4 regions of the Kitasatospora sp. NPDC092948 genome follow, and region 1 is predicted to be linked to each of the others. Evidence: riboswitches for the same ligand, from Rfam matches in the RefSeq annotation. Region 1 holds a riboswitch; each other region holds the start of a gene.
What was found. A riboswitch is a leader RNA that binds a small molecule or an ion and turns the genes downstream of it on or off. The one in region 1 is predicted to bind cyclic di-AMP.
Positions count from the first base shown of each region.

Region 1 (7,714 bases):
TCGCTGGAGGACCAGCAGCGCCGGCTGAACCAGCAGAAGCAGGAGGCCGCGACCGTCCTGGCCGAGCTGGACAGCTCCACCCAGGCGCTCAACGACGCCAAGAACGACGTGCAGACCAAGCTCCAGGAGGCGCAGAAGCTGCTCAGCCAGCTCTCGGCCGCCGACCGGGCCGCGATCCTGCGCGGCACCGGCACCGCCTCGCGCGGCGCCGACCGCACGGTCGACCTGGCGAGCCTGCCGAAGGCCGCCGGCTACGCCGGCGTCGCGGTGCAGAAGGCGATGGACAAGCGCGGTTCGGCCTACGTGTGGGGTGCGACCGGCCCGAGCACCTTCGACTGCTCCGGCCTGATGGTGTGGGCGTACGCGCAGGCCGGCGTCTCGCTGCCGCGCACCTCGCAGTCGCAGGCCGGTGTCGGCACCAACGTGGGCAAGGACTGGCACAACGCCCAGCCCGGTGACCTGGTGATCTATTACAACGACGCGCACCACGTGGGCATGTACATCGGCAACGGCATGGTGGTGCACGCGCCGCGCACCGGCGACGTGGTCAAGGTGATGGCCGCGGACACCCTGCCGATCCAGACCATCCGCCGGGTCTGACGGTCCGACGAATCGGACATATGCCCGCAGAGGGCCACAACTGACGCGCCGTGACACGCCCGGACGGGTCGAGATTCTGCTGTGATCTCGCACACGTCCGGGCGTGGTGTTTTCTGTGGGATCAGCGGGAAATGCTACGCACTGTGCAACGAATCACTTACGTTCGGTCAGTTCCGTAATCAAAATTGACCCAGAATCAGATTTTTTTCGGACAATGATTTGAACCGATCACGGATTGGTTACTAGGGTCGTGGTTCGACCGCCGCAGAGTCGGTCGCCCAAGGGGGGCGACGGTGGCGGTCGCCGCCGAGTCCGTGACGCAGCGGGCGGATCGTCAGAACGAGATCCGTCGACGGGGATACCCCTGCGGGGGTGCTGTCGAACGGAGCCGGGGAACCACGTTCCCCCGGGGTGAATCGGCGCCAGGTCGGCCGCGACAGCGGCCGGTGAAGCGCCGTAGGGCATCTCTTCCGGCCCGAACCCGTCAGCTCACCCGGTAGGCGGTGTGAGGAAGAAGGAGTCCGCCTTCGTGGCGTCCCATCGCCGTCCCAAGCCCGTCGGCCGTGCCCGGGTCTCGATTCTCACTGCCGCTGCCGCCACCGCTGTCGCGCTCTCCGCGCAGACCGGTGCGCACGCCGACCCGACGCCCACCAAGGACCAGGTCAAGCAGCAGGTCGACCAGCTCAACGAGCAGGCCGAGGTGAAGACCGAGGCGTACAACGCCTCCGTGGAGAAGCAGCAGGGCCTGCAGAAGCAGGTCTCCCAGCTGCAGGACCAGCTGGCCCGCCAGCAGGACCAGGTGACCACCGTTCAGGAGAGCCTGGCCACCATCGCCGCCGAGCAGTACCGCAACGGCGGCATCCCGCAGACCATGCAGCTGATGCTCTCCAGCAGCCCGGACACCTTCCTCGGGCAGGCCGGCGCGCTCAACACGGTCGGCGCCACCCAGTCGGACCTGCTCAAGAGCTTCAAGGAGGAGCAGGCCAAGCTCGACGGGCAGCGCAAGGAGGCCGAGCAGAAGCTCGCCGAGCTGGACACCACCACCAAGGCGCTGCAGGCCGAGAAGGACGACATCAAGGCCAAGCTCGTCAAGGCGCAGGACCTGCTCAACTCGCTCACCCAGAAGGAGCGCGACGAGCTCGCCGCGGCCGAGGCCAAGGCCGCCGCCGACTCCCGCACCCAGGCCGAGCGGGCCTCCCGCGACACCTCCCGCACCGACCTCGGCGCGCCGACGCAGGTCCAGGCCCCGGCCGGCTACGCGGGCGTCGCGATGAGCGCCGCGCTGTCCAAGCTGGGCAGCTGGTACTCCTACGGTGCGGCCGGCCCGAGCACCTTCGACTGCTCCGGTCTGATGCAGTGGGCGTACGCCCAGGCGGGTGTGTCGATCCCGCGCACCTCGCAGGCCCAGGCGGGCGCCGGCACCAACATCGGCACCAACATCGCCAACGCCCGACCGGGTGACCTGATCATCTACTACAACGACGCGCACCACGTCGGCATGTACGTCGGCGGCGGCCAGATCGTGCACGCCCCGCACACCGGCGCGCAGGTCCGCTACGAGTCGGCCACGGTGATGCCGATCACCAAGATCGTCCGGATCTGACGGCTTCTCGACGCCTCCGGCCCGGCACCCCGCGACAGGGGTGCCGGGCCGCAGTCGTTCCGGTGTCCGATTTACGGTCGAATATTCGAGGTTGTCAGGGTTTGGACTGGATCCTTCCGACTCGCTAACCTCTGCCCCGGCCCCCCGTGCGGACGGCCGCCCGACCGGCGGGCGGCGGCGGAGGCCGGCCGCAGGAACGGAGTCGTCGCACGTGCCCGTGCACCGTCGCCCCCCACTGCCCGGTGTCCAGCGCCTCGCCCGCGCCCTGGCCCTCACCGCCGCCGCGACCGGCGTCCTCCAGCTCGGGGTCGCCCCGGCCGGCGCCGTGCCGACCGACCCGCCCGACCGCGCCGACGTCAAGGCGCAGGTCGACCAGCTGTACGAGGAGGCCGAACAGGCCTCCGAGAGGTGCAACGCCGCCCAGGAGCACCAACGGCAGCTGCAACGCGAGGCCGCCGCCCTGCAGAGTCAGGTCGCCGCCGGACAGGACGACCTGAACCGACTGCGCGCCGACCTCGGGGCGGTGGCCGCCGCCCAGTACCGCGCCCAGGGCCTGGACCCCACCCTGCGGCTGATGCTCGACAACGACCCGGCGTCCTACCTGGCCGGCGCCCGCTCCCTCGGCCAGGCCACCGCCCGCCAGAACGACATCCTGCACGACCTGCACGAACGGCAGCGCCGACTGGACCAGCGCCGGCAGGAGACCACCGCCAAGCTCGACGAGCTGGAACAGGCCCGGCAGCGCCTGGCCGCCGCCAAGGACGAGGTCCGCAGCCGGCTCACCCGGGCCCAGCGGCTGCTGGCCGGCCTCGGCGTCGCCGAGCGCCTCCGGCTGGCCGACGACGACGCCCGGGACGCCGAGCAGCGCGCCACCCGCGGCACCGACCGGCTCGACCTCGGCGACCAGCCCCCCGCGTCCGAGCGGGCCGCCGCCGCGCTGAACGCCGCCGTTTCGAGGATCGGCTCCCCGTACGTATACGGATCCACCGGCCCGGCCTCGTTCGACTGCTCCGGTCTGATGTACTGGGCGTGGCGGCAGGCCGGAGTGACCCTGCCGCGGACCTCGCAGGGGCAGGCCTCGGCCGGCCGGCGGGTGAGCCTCGCCGAAGCCCGGCCCGGAGACCTGGTGATCTTCTTCAAGGACAGGCACCACGTCGGCATGTACGCCGGCGGCGGTGTCGTCGTGCACGCCCCGCATCCGGGCGCCCGGGTCCGCTACGAGAGCGTCGGCGCGATGCCGGTCAACTCGGTGGTGCGGGTCTGAACCAGTACGAGCCCCTGGTCACCGACCTGTCGCCGGAGGAGGCGCCGCCGCAGGCCGGGGTTTCGCTGTCCCGGCGGGCGGCCCTGCTGGTCGCCGCCGGGTGCGCCGCCCAGCTGTCGCTGCCCCGGGTGCTGCCGGCCGGGCCCGCCGCGCCGGGCGCCGTCCCGCCCGGGCCGGGCACGCCGTCCGGCGTCCGGGAGGCCGTCACCCAGGTGCTGGCGCGACGGGCGGGCGCGATCCTGCGGCGCGACCCCGGCGGGCTGCCGACGGCGGCGGGCGCCGAGGAGGCCGACCGGGACCTGCTGGCCCGGACGGCCGCGATCCGCTTCAGCGAGTACACGCTGCGGCTGACCACGTTCGCCGAACCCGCGCCCGGCGCCGACCGGTTGACCGTCGGCGCCGAACTCGGCTACCGGATCGCGGGCGTGGACGACTACCCGGCGCTGCTGGAACGACAGGTCGAGCTCCAACGGGAGCCGGCCGGCTGGCGGGTGCTCAGGGAGACGCCCACCGGTGCGGTGGCGCTCTGGGACCTGGGCGCCGTCCGCGCCGCGACCGGGCAGCACAGCCTGGTGCTGGGCCTCGGCGAGAGCGCCGAACTGGCCGAACTGGCCGCGCTGGCCGACCGTGCGATGCCCACCGTCGAAGCGGTCTGGGGGGCCTGGAAGCCCGGCCGGCTGCTGCTCGAACTGCCGCTCACCGTCCAGCAGTTCGCCCGCCGGATGGATGTCTCCGCGGACGCCTACCAGGGGATAGCGGCGGTCACCCTGGCGGTCGGCGGCGCGCCGATGCACACCCCCGCCGACCGGATCGTGGTCAACCCCGAGGCCTACCGGCAGCTCAGCGAGCTCGGCCGGCGGGTGGTGGTGACGCACGAGGCCACCCACGTCGCGACCCGGGCCGACACCAGGTCGTGCACCCCGCTGTGGCTGTCCGAGGGCGTCGCCGACTACACCGGCTACCAGGGCACCGGGCGGAGCACCCGGCAGATCGCCCCCGAGCTGGTCAAGGACGTCCGGGCCGGGCGGATGCCCGCCGGGCTGCCCACCGACGACGCCTTCACCGCCGGCTCGGCCGGCATCGCCCAGGCCTACGAGCAGTCCTGGCTGGCCTGCGACCTGATCGCCCGTCGGTACGGGCCGCAGCGGCTGGTGGCGCTCTACCGGGCCGTCGGGCTGAACGGACCCGGCGGCCTGGAGCGCGCCTTCCGGTCCGAACTCGGCTTCGGCGTCGCCGAGTTCACCCGGAACTGGGCGGCCGAGGTGGCCACCCTCAGGAGCTGAGCGCCAGCTCCAGGCCCGCCGCGTCCAGGAACGCGGTGTGGGTGCCCGCCGTGGTGCAGGCGAACGCGCCGGCCACCGCGCCCGCCCGCATGCACTCCTCGACCGGGCGGCCGGCCAGCCGGTGGTGCAGGAAGCCGGAGACGAACGCGTCGCCCGCGCCGTTGCTGTCCACGATCGGCGCGCCCGGGTCCACCGCCGGGAAGTGTCGGAGCGCGTCGTCCTCGCGGGTGAGCAGGAACGCGCCGTGCGCGCCCGCGGTGGCCACCACCAGCTCGGCCCGGCCCTGGGCGAGGATCGACCGCATCGCCGCCTCCGGGCGGTTGTCCAGGCCGGCCGCGGACAGGAACACCAGGTCCGAGCGGAGCGCGTAGAACCGGTGGTGCTCGTTCTCGCCGTCCCAGGCGTGCAGGTCGGTCGAGCTGGGCCGGCCCAGCCGCTCGACGTCCGGGTACATGTCCCTGTTGACGCCGGTGATCGACAGGTGGACGTGCTTCGAGCGCTCCAGCAGCGGCAGCCAGAACTCCCGTGGCAGCCGGGCGTCCGCCGGGTGGCGGCCGTCGTAGAAGGAGAACCGCAGGCCGTCGGCGTCCACCAGGTTGACGCTGCGCGGGGTGCCGGCGGGGGCGGGCAGGTGGCTGAAGTCCAGGCCGCGGCGGGCGTACTCGGACAGCACCAGGGCGCCCTGCGGGTCCTCGCCGAGGAAGTCGGCGAGCTTGGTGCGCAGGCCCAGCGTGTGGCAGGCCAGCGCGACGCCGTTGCCGGTGTGCGCCGGGTAGTCGCGCACCGGGGGGACGTGCACCGAGTCGCGGCCGGGCGGGATCTCCAGGCGGTCCACCCGGACGATGGTGTCCACGCCGACGCCGCCGACGATCAGGATGTCGTAGTCGATCATTCGGCGATGGTGGCAGCGAAAAGCCGCCCCCTGCAAGCACTTTCAGAAACTTGCAGGGGGATGTGGCGAAGGATCATTTGACGGTCGGTCAGTTGCGGTCGGCCGGGGTGAGGTCGTCCAGCAGGTCCTGCTCGTAGGCGATGCCCGGCCGCACCGGGTACTGCGGCTGCGCCACCACCTGCCCGGCCGGCAGCACCACGGTGGTCAGCACCTCGCGCCGTCGGGTGGAACGCCACAGCCGGTACGCCGACAGCACGGTGGTCACCAGCAGCACCAGGTTGCGCGCCGTCAGCACCAGCACGCCGGTCAGCTCGCTGCGGTTCACCGCCCCGAACATCACCGGGAACTCCAGCGTGGTCAGCGCCGTGGCGACCAGCACCAGCACCGCCACCGGACGCTGGCTGCTGCCCCGCACCGTCAGGCATACCGCCGCCAGGCCGACCACCCAGATCATGTACTGCGGGCTGATCACCCGGCTGGTGGTGGTGAAGATCAGCAGCGCGCACAGCGCCGCGTCGAAGGTGGTCGCCGACGTCCAACGGGCCGCCCGCAGCCGCCAGATCAGCAGCCAGCCGAAGCCCGCCACCGTCATGCCGACCATCACCTTTGAGATCACCGGCACCCACGGGCCGAGGAACTCCACCGAGCCGTAGTTCATCGTCACGGTGCCGTTCCAGGTGCCCGCGAGCCTCGCGAAGTGCAGCGGCAGCGCGCCCAGCGACTCGATCTCGATGCCCCGCTCCGACTGGAACTTCAGGAACTCGAAGGCCCCGTTCATGCCCGCCGTCAGCAGGAAGCCCAGCGCCGCCGCGAACGCCGCCGCCGAGGTCCACGCCCGCCGGGTGCGGCGGCCGCGCGGCGTGCCGAACAGCGCCAGCAGCGGCCAGATCTTCAGCAGGCCGCCCAGGCCCAGCAGCACGCCGCCCACCGCGGGGCGGCGCAGCACCACCAGCAGACCCGCCACCGTCAGCGCGGTCACGATGATGTCGTACCGGCAGTAGACCGTCGGCCCGAGCAGCGGCACGCCCACCACCCAGTACCAGGCGCCCAGGTAGCTGCGGCCCTTGCGCACGCCCGCGCGCATCAGCAGGGCCATCGCCGCCGCGTCCACCACGCCGCAGATCACGAAGAACGACACCAGGTACGACCAGGGCAGCAGCCCCGGCAGCAGGATCACCAGCGCCGCACCCGGCGGGTACTGCCAGGTCACGTCGTCCAGCGGGAACGTGCCGGTGCGGAGCACCTCGTACCAGCTGTGATAGATCACCGAGACGTCCGCCGTGACGTCCGTGCTGGCGAGCCGCAACGCCCCTGTGACGACCAGGACGAGCAGCGTCCTGGAGACCGTCCAGGAGGCCGCCAGGGCCCACAGCGGGCGGCGACTCGGCGCGGAACCGGACGGGGCAGGCAGCGTCGGGGCCTCCGAACTGCCGGGCCGTTCGGCCTGGGCTGACTCCACTACGCTCCTTCGGGTCGTCGCGTACGCACCGGCACCGGGCGCGCCCGGGGTACCGGTAAGGACCTACCAGCACACCGCATGGTTGCGGCGGTGTCCTTCAACTTCTCCGAACCGTGTCCGAACCTTCCGGGCCGCGACGGTCCCGCCGCCGTGGTCGGTGCGGGCCGCGTTCCCGGCGGACCGGCACGGTGACCTATCGTACGGACCACTCACGGGTACTCCGAGCACCCCCTGACCGAGCGAGCCGCGGCACATGAACAGAACCCTCATCGTCACCAACGACTTTCCGCCCAGGCCGGGCGGCATCCAGGCGTTCGTCCACAACATGGCCGTCCGTCAACCGGCCGGATCGATCGTGGTGTACGCCTCCACCTGGCGCGACGGGCGGGAGGTGGCCAGGTTCGACGCCGAACAGCCCTTCCCGGTGATCCGCGACCGCACCAGGATGATGGTTCCCACCACCCGGGTCACCCGGCGGGCGGCGGAGATCCTGCGCGCCGAGAACTGCACCTCCGTGTGGTTCGGGGCCGCCGCGCCGCTCGGCCTGATGGCCCCGCACCTGCGCCGGGCCGGCGCCCGGCGGCTGCTCGGCATGACCCACGGACACGAGGCC
Region 1 is NZ_JBIVPU010000004.1:521,026-528,739, forward strand. Features, by position in the region: gene ACIQF6_RS15985 (NlpC/P60 family protein) at 1-600, shown strand, start outside; cyclic di-AMP (ydaO/yuaA leader) riboswitch at 964-1,119, shown strand; gene ACIQF6_RS15990 (NlpC/P60 family protein) at 1,130-2,203, shown strand; gene ACIQF6_RS15995 (NlpC/P60 family protein) at 2,415-3,467, shown strand; gene ACIQF6_RS16000 (hypothetical protein) at 3,596-4,750, shown strand; gene ACIQF6_RS16005 (carbohydrate kinase family protein) at 4,740-5,642, opposite strand; gene ACIQF6_RS16010 (glycosyltransferase 87 family protein) at 5,731-7,101, opposite strand; gene ACIQF6_RS16015 (glycosyltransferase family 4 protein) at 7,355-7,714, shown strand, end outside.

Region 2 (7,714 bases), on a different contig from region 1:
ATGTTCAGCGGCCGGCCAGCAGACCGCGGGCCGCGAGGCGGTTGAGGCCGTTGAGGGCGTGGACCAGCTGCGGGGTGAGCAGGACGAACACCGCGCCGAGCAGGCTGACGGCGCCGATCTGGAACGGCGAGACGAGCTCGTAGACGTGCTGGACGCCGTGCGAGTCCGTCCAGTCGGCGACCCGGTAGCCGTTCCAGTCGGTGTAGCGGGGCCACACCCACTGGTAGGCGGGGAACAGCAGCAGCGCCCAGCCGAGGACGAAGAAGGTCAGCGAGAACACGAAGCCGACGATCGCCCAGGGGAACATGACGAACTGGTACAGCGCGCCCTTCCAGCCGGCCGCGTCGCCGAGCCGGGCGGTGATCGCGCCCCAGACGCCCTCCCGCCGGACGACGACCGCGGCGGGGGCGGGCAGGTCGAGATCGAGCAGGGTGCGGATCCGGGAACGCTCGGCGGCGCCGAAGCCGCGGCCGGCGATGGTCAGCAGGGCGAGCACCGGCAGGCCGAGCATGGTGACGGCGAGGCCGAGACCGGTGCTGAACAGCGCGATGACGAGGGAGAAGCCGAGCACGGCGATCGGCAGGCCGCTGAGCGCGAAGCCGAGCTCCCGGAAGGCGGCCCGGGAGAACGGGGCGCGCCAGAACCCGGGCCGGGTGGGGCGGTCGCCGGTGGTGGCACGGTACGCAGCGGTGGACATCCGCGGTCCTTCGGGTGAGCGGGGCGGTGCCGCCGGTCGGCGGCGTCGGGCACCCTTCAAAGGTGCCCTACCGGGCCGGGCCTCCGGAATGAGGTCTGCTGCCCGATCGGAGGTGGGGTTAACCCCCGGGTCGCCGGGCGGGGGCGCCGAGGGCCACGGCCCGCCATTCGGGGGCGAGCAGCGAGTACTGGAGGGCGTCGTGCCAGCTGCCGCCCCAGTGCGACTCGGCGCGGATCCGGCCCTCGTACCGGAAGCCGGCCCTGACCAGCACCCGGGCGGCGGCCTGGTTGTCGGGGTCGGTGCGGGCGAACAGCCGGTGCAGGCCGAGGGTGTCGAAGCCGAGCGCGCACAGCAGCTCCGTGACCTCCCCGGCGTAGCCGCGGCCCCAGGTGTCGGCGCGCAGCACGCAGCCGAGCTGGGCGGCGTGCGCTCCGTCCCGGGTGAGGGCGGCCTGGCCGATCGGCTCGCCCGCGGCGTCGTCGACGGCCAGCCGGTAGTGCCCGCGGGGATCGCTCTCGGCCTCGTCGAGGTAGAGCTCGATCTGGTCGGCGCACTCCTCGAAGTCGGCGGCGTCGAACGGGAGATGGCGGACGACGCGGGGGTCGCCGTGGACGGCGTGCAGCGCGGCGACTTCCTCGGGGGTGTGGCGGTACTCCCGCAAGGTGAGCCGGGCGCCGGTCAGCCGGACGGTTTCCATGACGCTCGACCCTACCGGGCGACCCCGCGCGGACCGGTTAACGTACCGGGGTGGACGACGAAGACCTGCACCTGCTTCCCCGTACCCGAGTCGCCGACCTGCTGGAGTGGGCCGCCGAGGAGGGGCTGGAGGCGGTGCCCGAGCATGCGGTGCAAACCGTCCTGACGCTGCTGGAGCTGGGCGGCGCCCGGCTGCACGACGGTTTCCCGGAGCTGACCTCGCCGGTGCTGGAGCATCTGCTGTACGAGCAGCTGCACCTGTACGTCCAGCCGGACGGCGACGGCCGGGCGTACCCGGCGGCGGTGCGGCTGCTGATCGAGCGCCAGCGGGCGGCGCGGCGGCTGAACGCCAAGCGGCTGGAGAAGCTGCGCGAGGAGACCGACTGGCAGGGCGAGGTGCTGGTGGACTCGCTGCTGCTCCGGTCCGACCTGCTGACCTGGCCCCGGCTGTACACGCTGCTGCTGCGCGCGGACGGCGTGCCGGTGCAGGACCTGGAGCGGGTCCGGGACTGGCTGGAGGAGTTCCGGGCGCTGGACGTCGAGGAGCGCTTCGCCGCCTACGAGCGGGTGCCGGGGGTGGAGCCGGACGGCGGTTGGGGCCCGGAGCGGGCGCTGCTGGTCGGGGTGTCCACGGACGGGGCGCGCCGGCTGCTGGAGCAGGGCCTGATGCGGCGCTCCTACCGCAACCTGGCCGAGCTGAACGCCCGGGGCCTGCCGATGCCGGCCGAGCTCGCCGGGGAGTTCGAGGACTTCGAGGAGGCGGTGGCGCAGGCCGCGATCGACCTGTGCGGCGAGTGGACGGTGCCGGGGCTGCCGCGGCTGCTGCTGGAGGAGTTCCCGGAGCTGGCGCCCGAGGTGTACTGAGCGTCCCGGCCCGGTCGGCACGGCCGCGGCCGGCCTGCGCGCGTCGGCCCTCGGCCGCCGGCCCCGGCCGGGAGGCGGCGGCCGTGGGCGGGCGCGCGGGTTACGGCTGGAGGCCGAGCTGCCGGAGCCAGGGCAGCGGGTCGATCGGCGCGCCGCCGCCGGGGCGGACCTCCAGGTGCAGGTGCGGGCCGGTGACGTTGCCGGTGGCGCCGACCGCGCCGAGCACGGTGCCGGGCGCGACCGGGCCGGAGGCGGTGACGATCCGGGACAGGTGGCAGTACCAGAGTTCGGTGCCGTCGGGGAGGGTCTGGATGACCCGGTAGCCGTAGGGGCCGGACCAGCCCGCCGAGGTGACGGCGCCTCCGGCGACGGCGGCGACGGGGGTGCCGGTGCGGGCGGCGAAGTCCAGGCCGGTGTGCAGGTGCGCCCAGTGCGAGCCGGCCTGGGCGAACTGCGCGGTCAGCTGGTAGCCGGCCACCGGCAGGGTGTGCGCGGCCCGGTCGGCCTCGGCCTGCTGGGCGGCCCGCTTGGCCTCGGCCTCCTGGGCGGCGGCCAGCCGGGCGGATTCGTCGGCGGCGGTGCGCTGGCCGTCGGCCTGCTGCTGGATGCGGGCGGCGAGGGCGAGGCCGGGGTCGGCGGCGAGCAGTCCGTCGGAGACCTCGTCGGCGGCGGTGACGGGCGTCGGGGCGGCGGCCTGCGCGGGGGCGGCGGCGAGTCCGGTGGCGCCGAGCGCGGCGGTCATCGCGGTGACGCCCAGCAGGGGTGCGCCGGTGCGGGACTGCCGGGGCAGTCGGTGCCGGGCGACTTCCGGCTCGACCGGGTGGTCGAGCAGCTGGGTGCCGGTGCTCTCGGTGTAGGTCGACGCCACGGGGGCGTGCTCCTTCCTTCCCTGTCGCCGACCGGGTTAGCTGACGGGTTCGGAGGTGGAAGGTCTCCTACGGTCGGGCCCAGGGCCGTCCCGATTCACCCCGGTGGAACGTGGTTCCCCGGCTCCTGGGACGCCCCGAGGGGTGTGCCCAAGTGGATTAGGCGTGGCGCACGGTGCCGCATGGTTACGGCGTTGCCGACCGCGCTGCGTTATCAAACGTTAATCCTATGGACCCCATGATTCCAAGCGCCTCCATGGAGACCGCGAAGATTTCCTGACGACCTATGGGCGATTTGTGACGGTTCGCCAGGGGGTACCCGACGGACGGTGACCGCGCGATTGAGTATCCGTACTCACGCCCCGGCCCCGGGCCGACGCGACCCTGATTGCCATGACCGCACCCGTTCCGCACCGCACCACCGCCGCCTACTTCGCCCAGGCCGCCGTCTCCTTCGGGCTGGCCACCGTCGCCCTCTCCCTGGGGATCGCCTACCTGCCGGTCAGCTCCTGGATGCGCGCCTTCCTCGCCGTCGGGCTGCTGTACGAGATCACCTCCGCGTTCACGCTGGCCAAGGTGATCCGGGACCGCCAGGAGGAGGGGGCGATCACCAGCCGGGTGGACAAGGCCAGGCTCGACAAGCTGCTCTCCGAGCACGACCCGTTCAAGGTGGAGAACATCTGACGCCCGGGCCGGCCGCCCCGCCTTGACGGCTAAGGCTATTAGCCTTAGCTTTATGGCTATCGGCAGTCGGCCGGGCCTCCGGCGCCCGGCGCACCGCAACGCCCGTCCAGGAGGCCCGCGATGAACAGCACCCCCGGCACCACCCGGTACCTCGACGTCACCGGCGGCCGGATCGCCTACGACGACAGCCGCGGCGACGGCGTCCCGGTGGTCCTGCTGCCCGGCATGCTCGACAAGCGCGCCGCCTACCGGCACCTCGCCCCGCTGCTGACCGCCGCCGGGCACCGGGTGATCACCATGGACCTGCGCGGCCTCGGCGAGTCCTCCACCGGCTTCACCGACTACACCCCCGCCGCGATCGCCGACGACCTGGTCGCCCTGCTCGCCCATCTCGACCTGCACGGCGCCGTGCTGGTCGGCAACTCCTACACCGGCGCCACCGTGGTCCGCGCGGCCGGCCTGGCCCCCGAGCGGACCGGCGGCGTGGTGCTGATCGACGCCTTCGTCGAGAACCTCCCGCTGAACGGCTTCCAGAAGGCTCTGTTCGGGCTGGTCGGTCCGCTGGTGGCCGCGTTCCCCGGCCTGTGGAGCGCGCTGCAGAAGTTCTACTACCCGACCGACCGGCCCGCCGACTTCGACGCCTACCGGGCCGGCCTCGCCGAGATGCTGCGCGACCCCGCCCGCAAGGCCGCACTGCGCGGCTACCTCAAGGGCGACTCCGCGCCGGTCGGCTGGTGCGAGGCCGTCGACGTCCCCGCCCTGGTGCTGATGGGGAGCAAGGACCCCGACTTCCCGAACCCCGAGCTGATCGCCGACCGGCAGGCCGCCGCACTGCGCGGCCGTAAGGTGATGATCGAGAACGGCGGCCACTACCCGATGGCCGGCCACCCCCGGGCCGTCGCCGACGCCCTGCTCCCCTTCCTGAACGAGGTCGCCCGCTGATGGCCCGCGCCGGACTCTCCCCCACCGCGGTGGTGGACCACGCCCTCGACCTGATCGACGCCCAGGGCGCCGAGGCACTCACCCTGGCCGCCGTCGCCGCCAAGGCCGGCGTCGCCACCCCGTCGCTGTACAAGCACGTCCCCGGGGGCCTGCCCGAGCTGCGCCGCCTGGTCGCCGTCCGCACCCTGGACGACCTCACCGACCGCCTGGCCGCCGCCGCGCTCGGCCACTCCCGCGACGAGGCGGTGGCCGCCCTGCTCACCGCCTACGCCGGGTACGCCACCGGGTTCCCCCGGCGGTACGCCGCGCTGCCGCAGGCCCCCGACCCCGACCCCGAGCTGACCGCGGCCGGCGAGCGGCTGGTGAACGTGCTGTTCGCCGTCCTGCGCGGGTACGGCCTGGACGGGTCCGAGGCGGTGCACGCGGCCCGCACGCTGCGCGCCGTGGCCCACGGCTACGCCTCGTTGACCACGGCGGGGGCGTTCCAGCTCGCCGAGGGCCGGGACGTCACGCTGGAGCGACTGACCGGCGTGCTGGTCGACGGCCTCGCGCACTGGCCGGGCGGACGCACCGCGTGACCTGTCGGGGGTCCGGCGCGTTCTACCCGGTATGAAGAAGCGCAGCCTGCTCGCCTTTGCCTCGCTCGCCGTCGGCGTGGTCGCCTCGCTCACCGCGCCCAGCGCGCACGCCACCCACGAGCACGCGGGCGGCACCACCCCGCACACCGACACCCTCTCCGCCCCGGACCGGCCGCTCGCCGAGAACGTCCAGGAGGACGGCTCGCCCGCCTGACAGGGGCTCCCACCTGCGCACACGCCCCCCACGCGCGCCCCTCCACACCTTTTCGCAACCGGTCCATCATCTTTCCGTCACCACCGGTGCGTAACACTGTCCTTCGGTCGGGAAGTCATACCGCATAGAGAAGTTCCACGGTGTGACCGACAAGCACGGAGGACAGTGATGCCGCAGGCGACTCAGCACACCGAGGCCGGCACGGGCCTGATCCCCTCGCCGCGGACCTCCCCCGACGGGGTGGTGTCCGCCGCACGGGTCGGCGAGCCCCGGCCGGAGCGGTGGGGGGCGGTACTGGCGCGCGGCTTCGCGGTGGCCCGGGGGCTGCGCTCGCTGCGGCCGGTGCCGGCGAAGGAGCAGCAGTCGTACGGCGAGGTCGACGGTCAGTGACCGTCACCCGCCGAAGGTGACGCTGCGTGAAATCCGTCCCGGCGCAGGCGCGTTGCCGCCGAGCCGTCGAACCGCCCTGTCATGGGCGTCCGGCTACGGCGGTTCTGTCCGACATTGACGCGCTCTGAACAGCAATGCTTCGATCAGTTCATACGCACGTAGGAAGTCCGCCCTAGAATTCGCGCGTGACGACCACTCAATGGTGCTTGGCAGCAGCCGCATTGCTCGCTCTTCTCGCTCTCGCGGCCACCGCTCGGTACCGCGCCGTCACCCGCACGCTGCGCGGCCGGCTGGCCGACACCGAGGACGAACTCGCCACCACCCGTGACCGGTTGGCCGTCGAGCTGGCGGCCCGTCAGGCCGGTGCCGAATCGGTTCTGCGCGAGCAGGAGATGAACGCGGCCACCCGCCGCGCCTTCCTCAGCGTGGCCCGCCGCATCCTGGTGATGGCGCACGACCAGCAGGCCGGCCTGGACGAGATGGAGCGCACCCACGACGACCCGGTGCTGCTCGAAGGCCTGCTGCGCGCCGACCACGCGGCCGCCCAGCAGGCCCGACTCGCCCAGACCCTGGCGGTGCTGTGCGGCTCCCGGGCGGGCCGGCACTGGCCGGACCCGGTCCCGTTGGAGGACGTGGTGCGCGGCGCCCAGTCGCGCATCCTGCCGTTCCAGCGGGTGGTCGTGCACAGCCGGGTGGACACCGCCGTGCTCGGCGCCGCCGCGGAGGCGCTGATCCACGCGGTCGCCGAACTGCTGGACAACGCGACCCGCTACTCGCCGCCCAGCTCGCAGGTCTACGTCACGCTGATGCCGGTCCACAACGGCGCGGTCATCGAGATCGACGACTGCGGCGTCGGCATGACCGAGGTGACGGTGGCCAAGGCGGGCGCGGCGCTGAACGGCGGCGGCTCGCTGGAGGTCTCCCGGATCGGCGAAGTCCCGCAGCTGGGCCTGGCCGCCGTCGGCCGGCTCGCCGAGCAGTACGGCTTCCGGGTCACCATCAACTCCGCGCCCTCGCCGTACGGCGGTGTGCGGGTGGTCGTGCTGCTGCCGTCCGCCCTGCTCACCGACCCGCTGTCGGTGCCGAGCAGCCTCCCGCGCACCGAGCCGGCAGCGGTGCCGGCCGCGACCTCCCGTGCGGCCGTCGTCGCGGCCGACCCCGGGCAGCCGGCCGTTCCCCCGCAGAGCGGCGCCCTGCCGCGGCGGGTCAACCGCCGGGGCAGCGCCCCGCAGCAGACCGGGTCCCGGGCCGAGGAGCGGCCCGCGCCGCCGCCGCGCTGTGCGCGCGAGGCGCAGACGTTCCTGTCGCAGTTCCAGGCCGGGACCGCCAGCGGCCGTTCGGCCGCCCAGCAGGACCGGCGGTCCGACCAGGGCCGTCACGACGCATTCCCCGCTTCCCCCCAAGAACCGCAGCGCTCAGGAGATTCCCATGACCACAACCCCTGATCTCGGCTGGCTGCTGACCGACATCGTCACCGTCCCGGAGGTCCAGCACGCCGTCGTGGTGTCCAACGACGGCCTGGAGATGGGCCGCAGCCCGAAGATCGGCCGGGACGACGCCGAGCGGCTGGCCGCCGCCTGCTCCGGACTGCAGTCGCTGTCCCGGGGCGTGGCGCAGGGCTTCGGCGACGGGCCGACCCGACAGATCATCATCGAATTCGGCGGCGGATACCTGTTCGTGGTCGCCGCCGGCGCCGGCACCCACCTGGCGGTGCTGGCCACCGAGTCGGTGGACGCCGGCCTGGTCGCCTACCAGATGCAGACCCTGGTCGAGCGGATCGGCA
Region 2 is NZ_JBIVPU010000014.1:144,783-152,496, reverse strand. Features, by position in the region: gene ACIQF6_RS30595 (sensor domain-containing protein) at 5-697, opposite strand; gene ACIQF6_RS30590 (GNAT family N-acetyltransferase) at 816-1,394, opposite strand; gene ACIQF6_RS30585 (hypothetical protein) at 1,445-2,257, shown strand; gene ACIQF6_RS30580 (M23 family metallopeptidase) at 2,358-3,125, opposite strand; cyclic di-AMP (ydaO/yuaA leader) riboswitch at 3,136-3,299, opposite strand; gene ACIQF6_RS30575 (YiaA/YiaB family inner membrane protein) at 3,517-3,807, shown strand; gene ACIQF6_RS30570 (alpha/beta fold hydrolase) at 3,928-4,749, shown strand; gene ACIQF6_RS30565 (TetR/AcrR family transcriptional regulator) at 4,749-5,327, shown strand; gene ACIQF6_RS30560 (hypothetical protein) at 5,359-5,541, shown strand; gene ACIQF6_RS30555 (hypothetical protein) at 5,710-5,931, shown strand; gene ACIQF6_RS30550 (ATP-binding protein) at 6,117-7,376, shown strand; gene ACIQF6_RS30545 (roadblock/LC7 domain-containing protein) at 7,360-7,714, shown strand, end outside.
Region 2: linked by a shared signal. The riboswitch ahead of ACIQF6_RS30580 (M23 family metallopeptidase) and the one ahead of ACIQF6_RS15990 (NlpC/P60 family protein) in region 1 are both predicted to bind cyclic di-AMP.

Region 3 (7,714 bases), on a different contig from region 1:
CCGGCCGTCGCCGGGCCGGAGACCCGCCCGGTCGTCGAAGAGCTGCTGTCCATCGTGCGCGGCGACCAGCCGGGCATCGAGGTGACGGCCGCTTACCTGGGCGGCGAGGACGCTCCGACGGTGGCCGACCTGCTGACCGCGGCGGCCGAGGCCGGCCTGGCCGCGCCGGTGGTGCTGCCGCTGGTTCCCGGGCCGCACGAGTTCCTGCCGGAGTTGTACAAGGCGGCCGCCGAGACCGGCGCCGCGGTGCTGGACCCGCTGGGCCCGCACCCGCTGCTGGCCGAGGCGGTGCACGTGCGGCTGTCCGAGGCGGACCTGGCCCGCGCCGACCGCGCCCGCCTGTTCGCGATCGCCACCGCCGCCGACGGCGTGGTGCTGACCACCACCGGTGGCGAGGAGGCCGCTGCCGCCGCCGGCATCACCGGTGTGCTGCTGGCCGCCCGCCTCGCCGTGCCGGTGGTCCCGGCCGCGCTGGACGTGCCGGGCTCGGTCGCCGCGGCCGTCAACCACCTGAAGGCCACCGGCTGCGAGCGCCCCGCGCTGGCCCCGCTGGTGATCGGCCCGGAGGCCGACCCGGAGCTGCTGGCCGCCGCCGCCGAGGAGACCGGCTGCCCGAGCGCCGCCCCGATCGGCGCCTACCCGACGGTCGCTCAGCTGATCGCCTCCAGCTACCTGGCGGCGCTCCCCGAACCCACCCAGGAGCAGTTGGAGGCCGCGGCGGCCGCCGCGGCCGAGCAGCGCACCACGCCGGGGGCGCACGCGGCGCGCTGACGCGCCGTCCGAGGACCGCGGCGGGCGGGAGCAGCGCATCGACGCGCTCCCGCCCGCCGCGCTTTCATGTCCGCCGGGACGTCAGCCGGTGACGCGTCCGGTCCGCGGAGCGCTGTCGGTGAACTTCAGCGCGGGCAGCGCGACCTGCCGGGGCGGTGTGGGCGCGTTCGCGGGGCCGGTGGCGGCGTTCCACGGCCCGGCGGCGAGTCCGGGCGCGGGTTTGGTGAGCGCGACGGTCTGCGACTGCCCGGCCTTGCGGAACAGGATCTGCTTGGGCGCGGGCGCGTCGGGGTCGAGCCACAGCTCGGGCCCGTCGCCGAACTCGCAGTCCAGCACCGCGATGTCGTCGGGCTTGCCGTCGGCGGTGGCCCGGAACGCCACGCCCGCCTTGCGGTAGCCGGTCAGCCGGCTGCGGCTCAGGGTCACCGGCTCGCCGTCGAGCTGGTGCTTGAGGGTGGCCACGGCGTAGTCGGACTGCCCGGCGGCGTCGATCAGCAGCCCGTCGAACCCGGTGCCCCTGTCACGGCCGAGCGCGTGGACGGCGATCCCGCCGGCGGCGTTGCCGTACAGCACCGAGGCACTGTAGGCGAAGTCGTTCAGGTAGGCGCCGTGCTCGATGCCCCAGCCGCCGTTGTGGTAGGCGGCGAACCCGGTCACGGTGTGGGCGTGTTCGGAGTTCTGCCACACGAAGATGCCGTCCTCCAGGTTGTTGTGCGCCAGACAGTTCTCGAACGTCCACACCCCCTCGCTGTTCTCCGGCCACTCGTACCCGGACGCGCCGGTGGCGCCCTGCACGCCGACGGCCACGCAGTCCCGTGCCGACGAGCCGGTGCCCGCGCCGAGGCTGAAGCCGGTCAGCCGGTAGCCGCGCGGGTTGGGCTCGAACACGGTCCGGGAGGCGACGCACCCCTGGTAGGCGATGTCGTCGGACGGCACCTGCGGATTCCGCGTGTCGACCGGGCCGTCCCACCAGTACGCGTCCTCCCAGGTGTTGTGGGAGATGCAGCCGCGGAAGGTGATGCCGTGGCTGTTGTGCGGCACGAACGCGTGGCTGCCGGCGTCGCGGACCACCACGCCCTCGACCACGGTGCCGCGGGAGGTGTCCAGCAGCATGTGGAAGTGCAGCCCGTACCGGCCGAGCACCGGTTCGGTGACGGGCTGCCCGTTCCAGCTCTCCTTGCCGACCGCCCGCGGCCCGACGTACCGCAGCGCGGCGTGCCGGAGGTCGGCCGGGCGGCTGGACGTCAGGTGGACGTGGGCCCGGCCCTGTTCGGCGCCCTCGATCCGGACGTTGCGGGTCAGGTTGAGCACCTCCGCGCCGAACACCGCGCCGCCGCCGGCGTTCACCTGCGGATGGGCGTGCTGGAGCGGTGCGGCGAGGGTGACGGTCGGGCCGTCGATCCGCTGGACCGTCACCAGGTCGTACGCGCTGGAGAAGTCGTCGGCGGAGGGCGGCGCGGTCGGCGTGACGGCGAGTTCGTCGCCCACCTGCCATCCCTCGGGGGCCGCCGCCAGCCGCACCGCGGTGTCGCCGGCCTTCAACCCGCCGGCAGCCCGCACCCAGGCGGTGCGGGGCGCGCCGTCCAGGCGCAGGTAGCCGCGGCCGGTGACCCACAGGCCGGTGTCGGTGTCGACGACGGTCATGCCACCGCCCTGGAAGCGGCGTTCGTCGATGTCGGGGAAGCGCAGCGTGTGGGTGTGCGCCGAGTCGGGGGCGAGGGCGAGGATGCCGCGGACCTCGACGTTGCCGCCGCTCTCCAGGGTCGGCGAGCGGTCCTTGGCGAACACCAGCGAGCCGCCGGTGTCGATCAGCAGCGAGCCGACCCGGGCGTCGGTGTCGAGCACCACCTTGTCGGTGATCCGCACGGCACTGCCCGGCCCGGGCACCTTGCCGCCCCAGCCCTTGGCATCGGACCACTTCCGTCCGCTCTCGTCCAGCACCGGCGGAGCCTGCGCCGGTGCCGCCTGGGCCGGCTGCCCGTGGACGGGCGAGCCCTGGATCGGTTGCGGGCCCCCCGGTGTCACCGCCGCCCCGGCCAGCGACTGCCGCAGCACCACTCCCCCGCCGACCGCCGTCACCGTCCCGACGGCCAGCCAGGTCAGCATCCGCCGCCGCCCCAGCAGGGGCCGCCGATGCCGCCCGTTCACGCTCTGCTCCACGATGGCCGCCTCCCGAACGCACGCAGGGACTCCGAATCGTCGGGGGCAGCATAAGTGGCGGCCCCGGAGATATCGGCGACTTCCGAGGCGGTTAAGCATTCTGACGTATCGTCATTCGTCAGTTCGACAGAAATGAGGGCGGGCTGGATTTCACGGACCGTCAACATCAGGTGGACAGAACTGGGCAAAACACCCCAGTGATGCGATCACGAATGCCGCGAAGATGAACATTTACCCACCAAGCGGCATAACCTACCAAAACGGGCACAAGATCACCAATTCCCTGACGGGGCAGCAGTTCTCCCGAAATGCGGCGGAGTTCGCCCGGAATTCCTTGATCACCATTTCCCGGCCCGGTGACGGCCGTCACAGGCATTTGCTAATCGTCCTTAAATCCGCTTAATCTCCTGCCCACGTTCGTGGTCACACGGACCCAGCTCACCCGGAACGCCGAGTCCTGCCGCCGGGTGTGCCGGCTCATGCAAAAACGCACCGCGGCAGGGGCGGGGGAACCAGGTAAGTCGCCCTGGGGCGGTCCTGACGGACCGGTCCGGGGCTTGGGGTGAAGCCGTGCGCACCGTCACCGGTGTGCGCGGCCGGGCAACTCCAGCCCGAATCCGACAGCTCACCTCGCAGGCGTGGGAGAGGATCGCATCTTCATGCTGCCCATCAGCACCAAGCGTGCCCGCCGCCTGATCGCCACCACCGGTGTCGTGGGCATCGGCCTCACCGTTCCCGGCCTGGCCGCCGGCACCGCCTCCGCCGCGTCCGTGGCCACCTGGGACAAGGTCGCCCAGTGCGAGTCCAGCGGCAACTGGTCGATCAACACCGGCAACGGCTTCTACGGCGGCCTGCAGTTCACCGCCTCCACCTGGGCCGCCTTCGGTGGCACCGCCTTCGCCCCGCGCGCCGACCTGGCCACCAAGGACCAGCAGATCGCCGTCGCCGAGAAGGTGCTGGCCTCGCAGGGCCCCGGCGCCTGGCCGGTGTGCTCGGTCCAGGCCGGCCTGACCAAGGGCGGCGCCGCCCCGCAGGTCGACACCTCCGCCAAGCCGTCCACCTCGCAGGACACCACGCAGAAGCAGACTCCGGCCCAGCCGCAGGCCCCGAAGCAGTCCCAGGCCCCGCAGCAGACCCAGCAGACCAAGCCCCAGGCCAAGCCCCAGGCGCAGCCGCAGGCCGCCCAGCAGGCCCCCCAGGCCGACGGCAGCTACACCGTGGTGGCCGGCGACTGGCTGTCCGCCATCGCCCAGCACCAGAACGTCGAGGGCGGCTGGCAGAAGCTGTACGAGCTGAACCGCTCCGTCCTCTCCGAGGGTCCGGACATGATCTACCCGGGTCAGAAGCTGGCGCTCGGCAACGTCGCGGTCGCCCAGACCCCGACCCAGCAGTCCACCAAGCCCGCCACCGGCTCGAACTGGAACGGCAACCGCTCCGGCGGCCAGTCCTCCAACACGCCGGCGCCGAGCACCCCCGCCCCGGCGAAGCCGGCCACCCCGGCCACCCCGGCCAAGCCCGCCGCCACCACCACGACCACGACCTCCACCGCCACCACCGCGGTCAAGGCGACCGGTTCGAAGGCCGCGGCGATCGACTTCGCGCTGTCGAAGGTCGGTCAGCCGTACATCTACGGCGGCACCGGCAACGGCGGCTGGGACTGCTCGGGCCTGACCCAGGCGGCGTTCCGCCAGGCCGGCATCAGCCTGCCGCGCGTCGCCGCGGACCAGGCCGACTACGCGACCCGGGTCTCGCTGAACAGCCTGCAGCCGGGCGACCTGCTGTTCTGGTCGAACAACGGCTCCAACTCGGGCGTGTACCACGTCGCGATCTACATCGGCGACGGCAAGTACGTCGAGGCCGCCAACCCGAAGTCGGGCGTGAAGACCGAGACCATCGCCAACTGGGCGCCGGACTTCGCCGGTCGGGTCTGACACCCCGCGCAGTGACGGCTGCGGCCCCCGGAGACCTGGTCGGCTCCGGGGGCCGCGGCCTTTTTGCACAATCTCCGTTACTTTCAAGGAACTTACCGTCTAGTAAGTTCGCGGCCGAGTCCCTACCCTGGGCGGACCCTCACCCACCCAAGGGAGTCCGCCGATGGCACACCCCCTCGCCCGGGCCGCCCGCGCCGAGCATCTCCGCGACCGCGCGCCCGTCGAAGTCCTGCGCGCCGACGGCCGGGTCGTCGAGGCCCGCACTCCGCACCTGGTCCCGCCGCCGGACGCCGGGAGCCTCGCCGACCTGCCCTTCCGCAACGCCGAACAGGCCCCGGACGCCGAGGTGCTGACCAGGCGCCGGCCGGACGGCGGCTGGCAGCAGGTGACGGCCCGGCAGTTCGCCGAGGAGGTGGCGGCCACCGCCCGCGGACTGATCGCCGCCGGGGTGCGGCCCGGTGGGCGGATCGTCCTGATGTCGCGCACCCGCTACGAGTGGACGCTGCTGGACTTCGCGGCCTGGGCGGCCGGCGCGTCCCTGGTCCCGGTGTACCCGACGTCCTCGATCGAGCAGGCCGAGTGGATCGTCCGCGACTCCGGCGCGGTGCTGGCGGTCGCGGAGGACGCCGACACCGCCGAGGCGCTGACCGTGGCGATCGCCCGCACCGGCGGCGCCGTCCCGCTGTGGCGGCTGGACGAGGACGCCGTCACCGCCCTCGGCGAGCTCGGAAAGGCCGTCCCCGCCGGGGAGTTGGAGCAGCGGCGCGCGGCGCTCGGCCCGGACAGCGAGGCCACCCTGATCTACACCTCCGGCACCACCGGACGCCCCAAGGGCTGCCTGCTCACCCACGGCAACTTCCTCACCGAGGCGGCGAACTGCCACGCCATGCTGGAGCCGGTGTTCACCGCGGCCACCGGCGAGACTCCGTCCACCCTGCTGTTCCTGCCGCTGGCGCACGTGCTGGGCCGGATGATCCAGGTGACGTGCGTCTTCGGCCGGATCCGGTTCGGCCACAGCCCGTCCCTGAAGCCCGACGAACTCCGGCCCGACCTGGCCGCGTTCGGTGCCACCTTCCTGGTCGGCGTGCCCTACCTGTTCGAGAAGATCCACCAGTTGGGGCGGGCCGAGGCGCAGGCGAAGGGCGCGGTGCGGGTCTTCGACCGGGCGGCCGGGATCGCGGTGCGCTACGCCCGCGCCGAACTGGCCGCGCTGGCCGGCGAGGGCAGCCCCGCGCCGCTCTCGCTGCGTCTCGCGCACGGCCTGTACGACGCCCTGGTGTACCGCAGGGTGCGGCAGGCGATGGGCGGCCGGATCCGGTACGCGATCAGCGGCGGCTCGTCGATAGATCCGGAGCTGCTGCTGTTCTTCGCCGGCGCGGGCGTGCTGGTCTACGAGGGCTACGGGCTGACCGAGACCACCGGCCCGTCCACCGTGAACCCGCCGCTGCGGCCCCGCCCGGGCACCGTCGGACCGCCGGTGCCGGGCAGCGCGGTGCGGATCGCCGCGGACGGCGAGGTGTTCCTGAGCGGGGGCCAGATCTTCGACGGCTACTACGAGTTGGGGGCGGAGAGACCCGGGCGCGAGCAGTGGTTCGCCACCGGCGACCTGGGGCGGCTGGACGAGGACGGCTACCTGACCATCACCGGCCGCAAGAAGGAGATCCTGGTGACCTCCGGCGGCAAGAACGTCTCCCCCGGCCCGCTGGAGGACCGGCTGCGCGCCCACCCGCTGATCAGCCAGGCGCTGGTGGTCGGCAACGGCCGCTCGTACGTGGGTGCGCTGCTCACCCTGGACCCGGAGGCGGTGGAGCAGTTCCTCCGGATGCGCCCGCCGAACACCAGCGCCACCGCCACCGCCGGGACGGACCCGGCGGCCGCCGGGATGACCAGCGCGATCCCGGTGCACCACGCCGTGCTGGCCTCGCTCGCCGAGGCGGTGAAGGCCGTCAACTCGACCGTCTCGCGCGCCGAGTCGATCCGCCGGGTGCGCGTGGTGGGCGGCGACTTCACCGAGGAACGCGGCCTGCTCACCCCGTCGTTGAAGGTCCGCCGGCAGGCCGTCTGCACCGCCTACCGGCGCGACATCGAGCAGTTGTACAGCTGACGGGCCGTGTTCAGCTGACGGGCCGTGTTCGGCCGACGTGCCGCGTTCGGCCGGCGAGCCGTGTACAGCCGATGGCGCCCGACACACCTGCGGCCCCCGCTCCGTGAGGAACGAGGGCCGCAAGTCATCGACTCGGACGGTCAGTTGCGCGGGCCGGACCCGGTGGAGCCGCGCATCACCAGCTCCGGCTGGAACATGAACTCGGAGCGCTGCGCCGGGTTTCCGCCGACCTCCTCCAGCAGGGCGTCGACGGCGGCGGTGGCCATCGCCTCGACCGGCTGGCGCACCGTGGTCAGCGGCGGCTCGGTGAACGCGATCAGCGGCGAGTCGTCGAACCCGACCACCGAGACGTCCTGCGGCACCGACAGGCCCCGCTGGCGCACCGCGCGGATCGCACCGAGCGCCATCATGTCCGAGCCGCAGACGATCGCGGTGCAGCCCTTGTCGAGCAGCGCCTGGGCGGCCGCATGCCCGCCCTCCACGCTGAACAGGGTGTGGTGGATCAGCTCGGCGGCCTGCTCGGCGGTGCGCCCGGTGAGCTGCTGGAGCGCGGCGGTGAAGCCCTCGATCTTGCGCAGCACGGGGACGAACCGCTTCTGACCGACCGCCAGCCCGATCCGGTCGTGGCCGAGTTCGACCAGGTGCTGGACGGCCATCCACATCGCGGCCCGGTCGTCCGGGGAGATGAACGGCGCGGCGATCTTCTCGCTGTAGCCGTTGATCAGCACGAACGGGACCTGACGGCCCG
Region 3 is NZ_JBIVPU010000009.1:272,013-279,726, reverse strand. Features, by position in the region: gene ACIQF6_RS25495 (sirohydrochlorin chelatase) at 1-771, shown strand, start outside; gene ACIQF6_RS25490 (hypothetical protein) at 853-2,931, opposite strand; gene ACIQF6_RS25485 (hypothetical protein) at 3,098-3,301, opposite strand; cyclic di-AMP (ydaO/yuaA leader) riboswitch at 3,410-3,583, shown strand; gene ACIQF6_RS25480 (transglycosylase family protein) at 3,591-4,862, shown strand; gene ACIQF6_RS25475 (AMP-dependent synthetase/ligase) at 5,026-6,966, shown strand; gene ACIQF6_RS25470 (LacI family DNA-binding transcriptional regulator) at 7,107-7,714, opposite strand, start outside.
Region 3: linked by a shared signal. The riboswitch ahead of ACIQF6_RS25480 (transglycosylase family protein) and the one ahead of ACIQF6_RS15990 (NlpC/P60 family protein) in region 1 are both predicted to bind cyclic di-AMP.

Region 4 (7,714 bases), on a different contig from region 1:
CGTCCGAACTCGCGGCCCTGCGAAGCGAGTTCGGCCTCACGAAGTAGCTCCTCCCTGCTCGGGTCTCTCCCGCTTGCAGCATCGCGCCGGTGTCGACGGCGGTTGTCCGCGGCCGCTCAGTGGCGCGGGTGTGTCTCGTACATCCGCACCGCCACGGTGATCCCGGCCACTGCTGTCAGAGCGGCGACCGCCCAGATCGCGGTGGTCACGCCGTACGCGTCCGCGAGGATGCCCGCCATCAGGGCACCGACCGCGAAGCCACCGTCCCGCCAGAGCCGGTAGACGCCGACGGCGCGGGCCCGCCAGGCGGGGTGGGCGACATCGCCGATGACGGCCAGCAGCGTCGGGTAGACCAGGGCGGTGCCCGCACCCAGCAGGGCCTGGGCGGCGGCCCACACCGGGAAAGTGGTCCCGATCGCGACCAGGCCGAGCGCAGCGGCCTGCAGCAGCATGCCCGCCGTGATCAGGTGCTTGCGGCCGATCCGGTCGGACCACCAACCGGTGAGCATCTGCCCCGCACCCCAGACCGCCGGGTAGAGCGCGGCCAGGATGCCGATCCGACCGAGCTCCAGGCCGTGCGCGGCGTAGAGCAACGGGAAGATGCCCCAGGCGAGCGCGTCGTTGAGGTTGTTGACCATGCCCGCCCAGCTGGCGCTGGACAGCGCCCGGTCGCCAAGGCTGGTGGTGCGGGCTATTCGGGCCGTACTGAGCCCGGCCGGATCGTCGCCCCCGGCCGCCGGCGCGCCGGCGGCGGCGCCCTCGGACGCGGTGCCGTCCGTGCCCGCCGGGGTGGCGGCAACCGCGCACTCCGCCGTGGCGACCGTCGTGTCCGTGTGCGTGGCGTCGGCGCTGCCCTCCAACTGCGCATCGGCCGGGGCCCGGTGGGCGGCAGCCTCGGCCCGGGCGTGCTCGCGGGTCTCCCGGACGGCGGCGACTGTCAGGCCCAGGCCGAGCGCGACGTAGGCCGCGCCGAGCAGGAACGGCTGCGGGCGCAGGCCCCAGTGGGCGGCGATCGCGCCGGTGGCGGTCGCGGTGACGGCCACCGCGAGGTAGCCGGCCGCCTCGTTGAGGCCCATCGCGAGGCCGCGCCGGGCCGGGCCGACCAGGTCGATCTTCATGATCACGGTGGTGGACCAGGTGAGGCCCTGGTTGACGCCGAGCAGCACGTTTGCCGCGACGATCCACCCCCAGGTCGGGCCCCAGGCCAGCATCGCCGGTATCGGCAGTGCCACCAGCCAGCCCGCGATCAGCACCGGTCGGCGTCCGTACCGGTCGGAGAGCGTCCCGGCGAAGAAGTTGGTGACCGCCTTGGTCGCGCCGAACGCCAGGATGTACGTCAGCGCCCCCGTGTAGGCGGACAGGTGGAACACCTGGTCGGCGAGCAGCGGCAGGACCGTCCGCTCCTGGCCGAGCATCCCACCGACCAGCGCGTTGACCGCCACCAGCAGGCCGAACTGCGCGAGGTTGGCGCGCAGCCCCAGCCGGATCGGCCGGCCCGCAGTCGACCCGCCGGCCGGGGCGGTGCGCGGAGCAGGGCTCGGCACGGCTGCCGGGGGCGGCAGTGGCCGCTGGGGCTGAACGGACATGGGTGTCTCCCGGGTGGTGCGTGATACGTGGTGCGTGACATGTGGTGCGTGGGCCGGTGCTCCGCGGGCGTCGATCGTGCGGTGGCACATGGCGATCATATTCCAATCATTTATGGATTAATGGAGGCGATGTCGCCGGACGGCCGCGCAGGAAGCTTCCGAACCGCCGGCAGGGCGAGCAGAACAAGGGCAGCAGGTACCGCCAGCGCGGTCATGCCGAACAGCGTCCGGTGCACGCCGATCCCGTCCGCGAGCGGGCCTGCGAGCACCAGGCCGAGCGGCATCAGCGCCACTGCGATCAGCTGGTCGTAGGAGCTGACCCGGGACAGCACCTGCTCGGGTATGTGCACCTGGAGTGACGTCTCCCACAACACGAAGCACAGGGAGACGCCGACTCCCGTGCAGGCCTCCAGCAGAGCGATCACCGCGACCGGGGCGCCGGAGCCGATGATCAGCGCCTGGCAGGAGGCGACCGCCATCGCAACAGCCGCCACCGCCATCGGGCGGGCCGGTTTCAGGCGGTAGGCGCAGACGTCGCCGACGATCGAGCCGAGGCCGAAGGCGGTGACCACCACCGCCCAGGCGCCCGCCCCGCCCCACTCGCGGGCCGCCAGCACCGGACCCAGCACGAACACCGAGGGCAGCACCACCACGTGGTAGACCGCCATGGCGAGCATGCCCGACCACACCCAGGACCGTTCACGCACCTGCTGCCAGCCGACCCGAAGTTCGGCCAGGAAGCCGAGCCGTTCGGCCCGCTCCCCGACGGCCCGCCCGCCCACCGCACCGAGCCTCGCCAGCACGGCGGCGCTGGCCGCGAAACTCACGGCGTCCACCAGCAGGGCACCGCCCGGCCCGGCGAGGGCGACCAGCCCACCGGCCAGCACCGGGCCGATCACCAACCCCGCCGAGTGGACGAACCCGCGCAACGCATTCGCTTCGCCCAACCGCTCGCCGGACACCAGTAGCGGCAACAGCCCCGTGGAGGCGGGCAGGAAGAAGGCGTCCGCCACCCCGAACACCACCATCAGCAGCGCCAGCACCCCGACCCGGGCCGTCCCGGTGAGCAGCAGCACCGCAATGGCCGTCTGGACCGCGCACCGCACCAGATCGGAGACCAGCATGATCCGCTGCCGGGGTATCCGATCTGCCCACACTCCGCCGACCAGCATGAACACCAGCACCGGCAGCAGGCCCGCCGCGGTCACCAGGCCGACATCGGCGGTCGACCCGCCGATCGACAGGACCGCGAACGGCAACGCCACGAACGACACCCTGTCGCCCAGCACGGACAGCGACTGGCCGACGAACAGACGGGCGAACTGACGCTCCACCCTGAGCACTTCGGGAATCGGCACAGCCACGGGCACCTCCACAGCAGGTCGGAACAGCGATCACCGCGATGGTAGGAAGCCTCCGAACGAGCTGTCGCGCGATTTATCCGCAACGCCAGTAATGTCCCGACTTGAAGCAACTTCCGGTTCCCCTAAGGCAGTTGATGCAAATTCAGCTGCCAAATGGAGAGATCCGGCCGCGCACCTTCCCCGCTGCCCGCGCCCCAATCCCACCGATCGGTCAGACTTTCGCATCCGGGCCGCCGACCTCCCGCTCCCCCGATCGCCCGACCTCCACCTCGCACAGTCGCCGGACGTCCGCCTCGCACCGCCGCCCGACCGCCGCACCGCCACACCGCACCGCCGCACCACACCGCCGCCCGACCGCCCTCGACCGCCCGTCAACAGGTCGCCCACGCACAGCCGCCGCACTCTCCCCCCGCCGCAAGGACGGTCCGTGTCCGAGCCCCCTCGGGTCGGCGTGACGCGGCTGTGATGCCGGCGCGATGAGCTTGTGATTGCTCCGTTCGAGTGAATAGGCTCGGCCCAGCCCGGACCACCGGGCCCCGCGCGCGGCAACGCCGAACCCTGTCCGCCGCGCTACCGGGTCGACCGCCACAACCCTTGGACAGGGACGGGGGAACCAGGTACGTCGCCGCCCCCACGGCTAGGGGTGAAGTCGCCCGCACCGGCTCCGGCCGGCATGCGGCGGCCGGGCCTCCCTCCGGGTCCGAACCCGACAGCTCACCTCGCAGGCGTGCGGAGAGGATCAGGCATGCTCTTCACGGGTTCCGGGCGCCACCGTCGGCAGAGCCAGGCGGAGAAAGCCGCCGAGCGGGCCATCGCCGCAGCCGGCGTCGTCGGTGCCGGCATCGCACTGCCACTACTCACCGCGACAGGTGCGCACGCCGCACCCAGCGCGGTCTGGGACCGGGTCGCCGAGTGCGAGAGCGGCGGCAACTGGAGTCTCGACTCGGGCGACGGCGTGTACGGCGGACTCCAGATCACCGCCCAGCGCTGGGTCGACTACGGCGGCACCCAGTACGCCGCGCTGCCCAGCGATGCCACCCGAAGCCAGCAGATCGCGGTCGCCGAACGCATCCTGGCCACCGAGGGCCCGCAGCCCTGGGCCTCGTGCGCCGACCCGGCGGACCTTCGCACGGTCAGCGCCCCTGGCGTGGTGGACGACAACGACTCGGCGAGCGAGGCCGGCGCGCTGCGCGGTGCCCGAGGCGCCGCAAGGGCCAACACCGCCGCGGACGGTACTGTCGCCACCCCGAACGCCGCCCCGGTGTTCTCCGGACTGCCCGGCTACGACCCCGTGTACCACGTCTACTGGTACCAGAAGAACGGCGGCTGGTTCTGGACCAGCCACCAGAGCCTGTACGAGCGCTACATCCAGCTGACCTACCCTCAGCCCTCGACGCCCGCGCCGTCCCCGACCACCGCCCCGGACGGCCAGGCCACCCCGACCGCGCCGGTCTCCCCGGTCGCCCCGACACCTCCGACCGACCCGGGCACGACTCCGAGCCCGAGCCCCACCACGCCCCCCGGCAACCAGAACGGCAACGGAACCGGGAACGGCGCCGAGAACGGGAACGCGAACGGCAACGGCAACGGCAACAGCCAGGACGGCAACGGAGGGGGCAACCAGTCGGTCGCACCCTCCACCCCGCCCACCGGTCCGACCGGTCCCGCCGCCGACCCGAGCCCGGCTGCCACCACCCCGGCGCCGAACAGCTCGACACCGCCCACCAGCCCGTCCGCGACGACCGACACCCCGGCCACGGGCACCCCGGCAAGCAGCGCTCCGGCCGCGCAGCCGTACACCGTCGGCCCGGGCGACACGCTGGCGAAGATCGCCCGCACCCAGGGGCTGGAAGGCGGCTGGGCCGAGCTCTACAAGACCAACCAGCAGGTGGTGGGCGGGAACCCGGACCTGATCCAGCCGGGCCAGGTGCTGAACCTGGGCTGACGACCGCCCGTCCGAGCCGCCGTCTCTTGGGGACGGCGGCCGGCCGGGCACCGCCACGCAGGCCGCCCCGAGCATCGCCGGGCGGCCTGCACCGCACGGTCGAGGCCCAGAAGTGCGGAGTTCACCTCGGCGGCACGGCCGCCGGAAGGGCCGTCGGACCTGAAGTCGATGCCGCGGCAGCCGGCCGTGGACAACGGGCCACCGGCTCCGCTCAGCCGACCACCCCGGCGGCGCGCAGCAGCCAACGGTTGGTGCGGCCGACCAGTCCGGCCCGGTCCAGCACGCCGATCACCTTCTGGGCCAGTTCGGTCTTGGTGCTGCGCCAGTGGGGATTGGCCCGGGCGACGGCCTTGCCGACCTTCGGGTCGATGCCGACGGCGGCGTAGACCCGGGGGTGGACCAGCGCGGTGGTGGCGAAGTAGATGACCACGCCGAGGAAGAGCTGCTCCCAGCGCCGCTGGAGCGGCCCGAGCCGCTTGCGGACCAGTTCTTCGCGGGCGTAGCTGATGTGGCGGGCCTCTTCGATGACGTGGATCCGGGAGACCTGCCGGGTGAGCGGCTGGAGGGTTTCGTCGTTCATCGCTTCGCGCTGGAAGGCGTCCAGGATCTCTTCGACGTACATGGTGCCGCCGAAGGTCTGACTGTGGGTGGAGATGGCCTTGAACAGGCGGCCGAGGTTGTGGGCGACGAATCCGGCGCCGTACGCGGGGACGCCCATCTTGGCGATCATGCGGGCGAACATGATGGAGTGCCGGCATTCATCGGCGATCTCGGTGAGTGCGTACTGGACGTGGTTGCTGGTGGGGTCCCGGTCGAAGGCGTGGCGCAGCAGCATCTGCATGAGGATCTCCTCGAACCAGATGCCGACGCTGGCGATCGAGGCGACTTCGTGCTTGGAGAGTTCGACGCGCTCGTCCTCGGTCATCCGTTCCCACAGGTCGGTGCCGTAGAGGGAGACGTGGCGGGGCGGGCAGTAGTACGCGCCGGGGACGGGGTCGGCGTCCCAGTCGATGTCCTTGAGCGGGTTGAACGAGAGCTTCGCGGAGGAGGCGAGCAGGCGTTCGGCGGTGCGCTCCCGGTCGGGGTTGGTGCGCTGGCGGTCGGGAGCGCCGGTGGTGGCGGCGGGCTGGGGCGGCATGCCGGCTCCTTCGCGGTGGGGGCGGAGTCGAGGGTCGACGAGGGTGGAACGGTGCCACTGCCGCGAAGGTAGAAGTTATTAGACTGTCCGTCAATACACTGCGCACAAGGAACCGCCGCCCGCCGGTCCGAGGGTCCGTCAGCCTCGCCAGCCGGCCGGATCGGCCCACGCCGCCAGCACCCGTCCGCTGACGAAGCGTCGCGGTGTGCCGTCCACGGGATCGGTGAACTCCAGCGAGCGCGCCAACAGTTGGAGCGGACGCCGGTAGTCCTCGGGGTCCTGCTCGGGCAGCAGCGCGGGGTAGATCGGGTCACCGAGGATCGGCAGGCCGAGCCCGTTCATGTGCACCCGCAGCTGGTGGGTGCGGCCGGTGTGCGGGGAGAGTCGGTAGCGGCCGAGGCCGTCGTGGGCCTCCAGCAGTTCGACCCGGCTCTCCGCGTTGGGCTCGCCCGGAACCTCGTAGGCGTCCAGCCGGCCGTGGTCTTTGACCAGGCGGTTGCGCACCGTGGTCGGCAGGGTCACCGCGGGGTCGTACGGGGCGATCGCCTCGTACGTCTTGACGGCCTCCCGGCGTTCGAACAGTCCCTGGTAGGCGCCCCGGCGGGCGGGGTCGGCGACGAACAGCACCACGCCCGCGGTGAGCCGGTCCAGGCGGTGTGCGGGGCTGAGCCGGGGCAGGCCGAGGTCGCGGCGCAGCCGGGCGAGCGCGGTCTCGGTGGCGTGGCTGCCGCGCGGTGTGGTGGCCAGGAAGTGCGGTTTGTCGGCGACCACGATCCGCTCGTCGCGGTACAGCACCTCGACCGGGAACGGCACCACGGGCTCGGGCGGCCCGGGTTCGCGGTGGAACCACACGTGGCTGCCGGGCCGGTAGGGCTCGTCGGGGGCGACCGGTCCGTCGGGGCCGACGAACTCGCCGGCGGCGAGCATCGCCGCGATCCGTCCCGGCCCGGCGGCGGTGCCGTACCGCTCCTCCAGGTAGGCCCGCACGGTCGGCCAGGTGCCGTCGAGCGGGAGGCGTACGTGGACGGGGTCGATGCCGTCGCGCTGCGGCAGCGGGCTCACGGGGGCGGGGGGCCTACGCGCCACCGGGCGCCACCTGGGGGTCGGTCCGACGGGTGCACATCCGGTCCACGATAGCGGTCGCAGACACGTCTGGGCGCGGGCGGCCCGGCGTGCGACGATGGCATGGCGGTACCCGCCCCCGGATCGGCAGGTGGCCAGATGGACACCGACAAGCAGGGCAATCACCGAACCCGCCCCACCTCCCCGTTCGCGGAGGGTGGTGCACAGCTGCCGGACGGCCTGCTGGCCATTCCGGTGGCGACCGCACTGATCGCGGCCGACGGCCGGATCCTGCACTGGAGTCCGGACGCGGAGACGCTGCTCGGTTTCCCTGCCGAGGAGGCGGTGGGCGCGCGCGCCGCGGATCTGCTGGTGGGCAGGGACCGGCGCCCGGAGGTGCTGGAGCTGTTCTCCCGAATCCTCGGCGGGAAACCGTTCTCGGGGGTCTTTCCGGTCCGGCACCGGGACGGGCACCTGGTGCGGCTCGAGTTCCGGACGTTTCCCATCGTCGGCCCGGACGGTGGCCCGATGGTGCTGGCGGTGGCCTCCGACGTCAGCTCGGTGCGCAAGCTGGCCTCCGACCTGGCCATTCTGGACGGCTTCTTCACCCAGTCCCCCG
Region 4 is NZ_JBIVPU010000019.1:66,002-73,715, forward strand. Features, by position in the region: gene ACIQF6_RS33365 (tyrosine-protein phosphatase) at 1-47, shown strand, start outside; gene ACIQF6_RS33370 (MFS transporter) at 117-1,586, opposite strand; gene ACIQF6_RS33375 (MFS transporter) at 1,697-2,950, opposite strand; cyclic di-AMP (ydaO/yuaA leader) riboswitch at 3,524-3,692, shown strand; gene ACIQF6_RS33380 (transglycosylase family protein) at 3,696-4,895, shown strand; gene ACIQF6_RS33385 (diiron oxygenase) at 5,107-6,033, opposite strand; gene ACIQF6_RS33390 (pseudouridine synthase) at 6,172-7,119, opposite strand; gene ACIQF6_RS33395 (SpoIIE family protein phosphatase) at 7,255-7,714, shown strand, end outside.
Region 4: linked by a shared signal. The riboswitch ahead of ACIQF6_RS33380 (transglycosylase family protein) and the one ahead of ACIQF6_RS15990 (NlpC/P60 family protein) in region 1 are both predicted to bind cyclic di-AMP.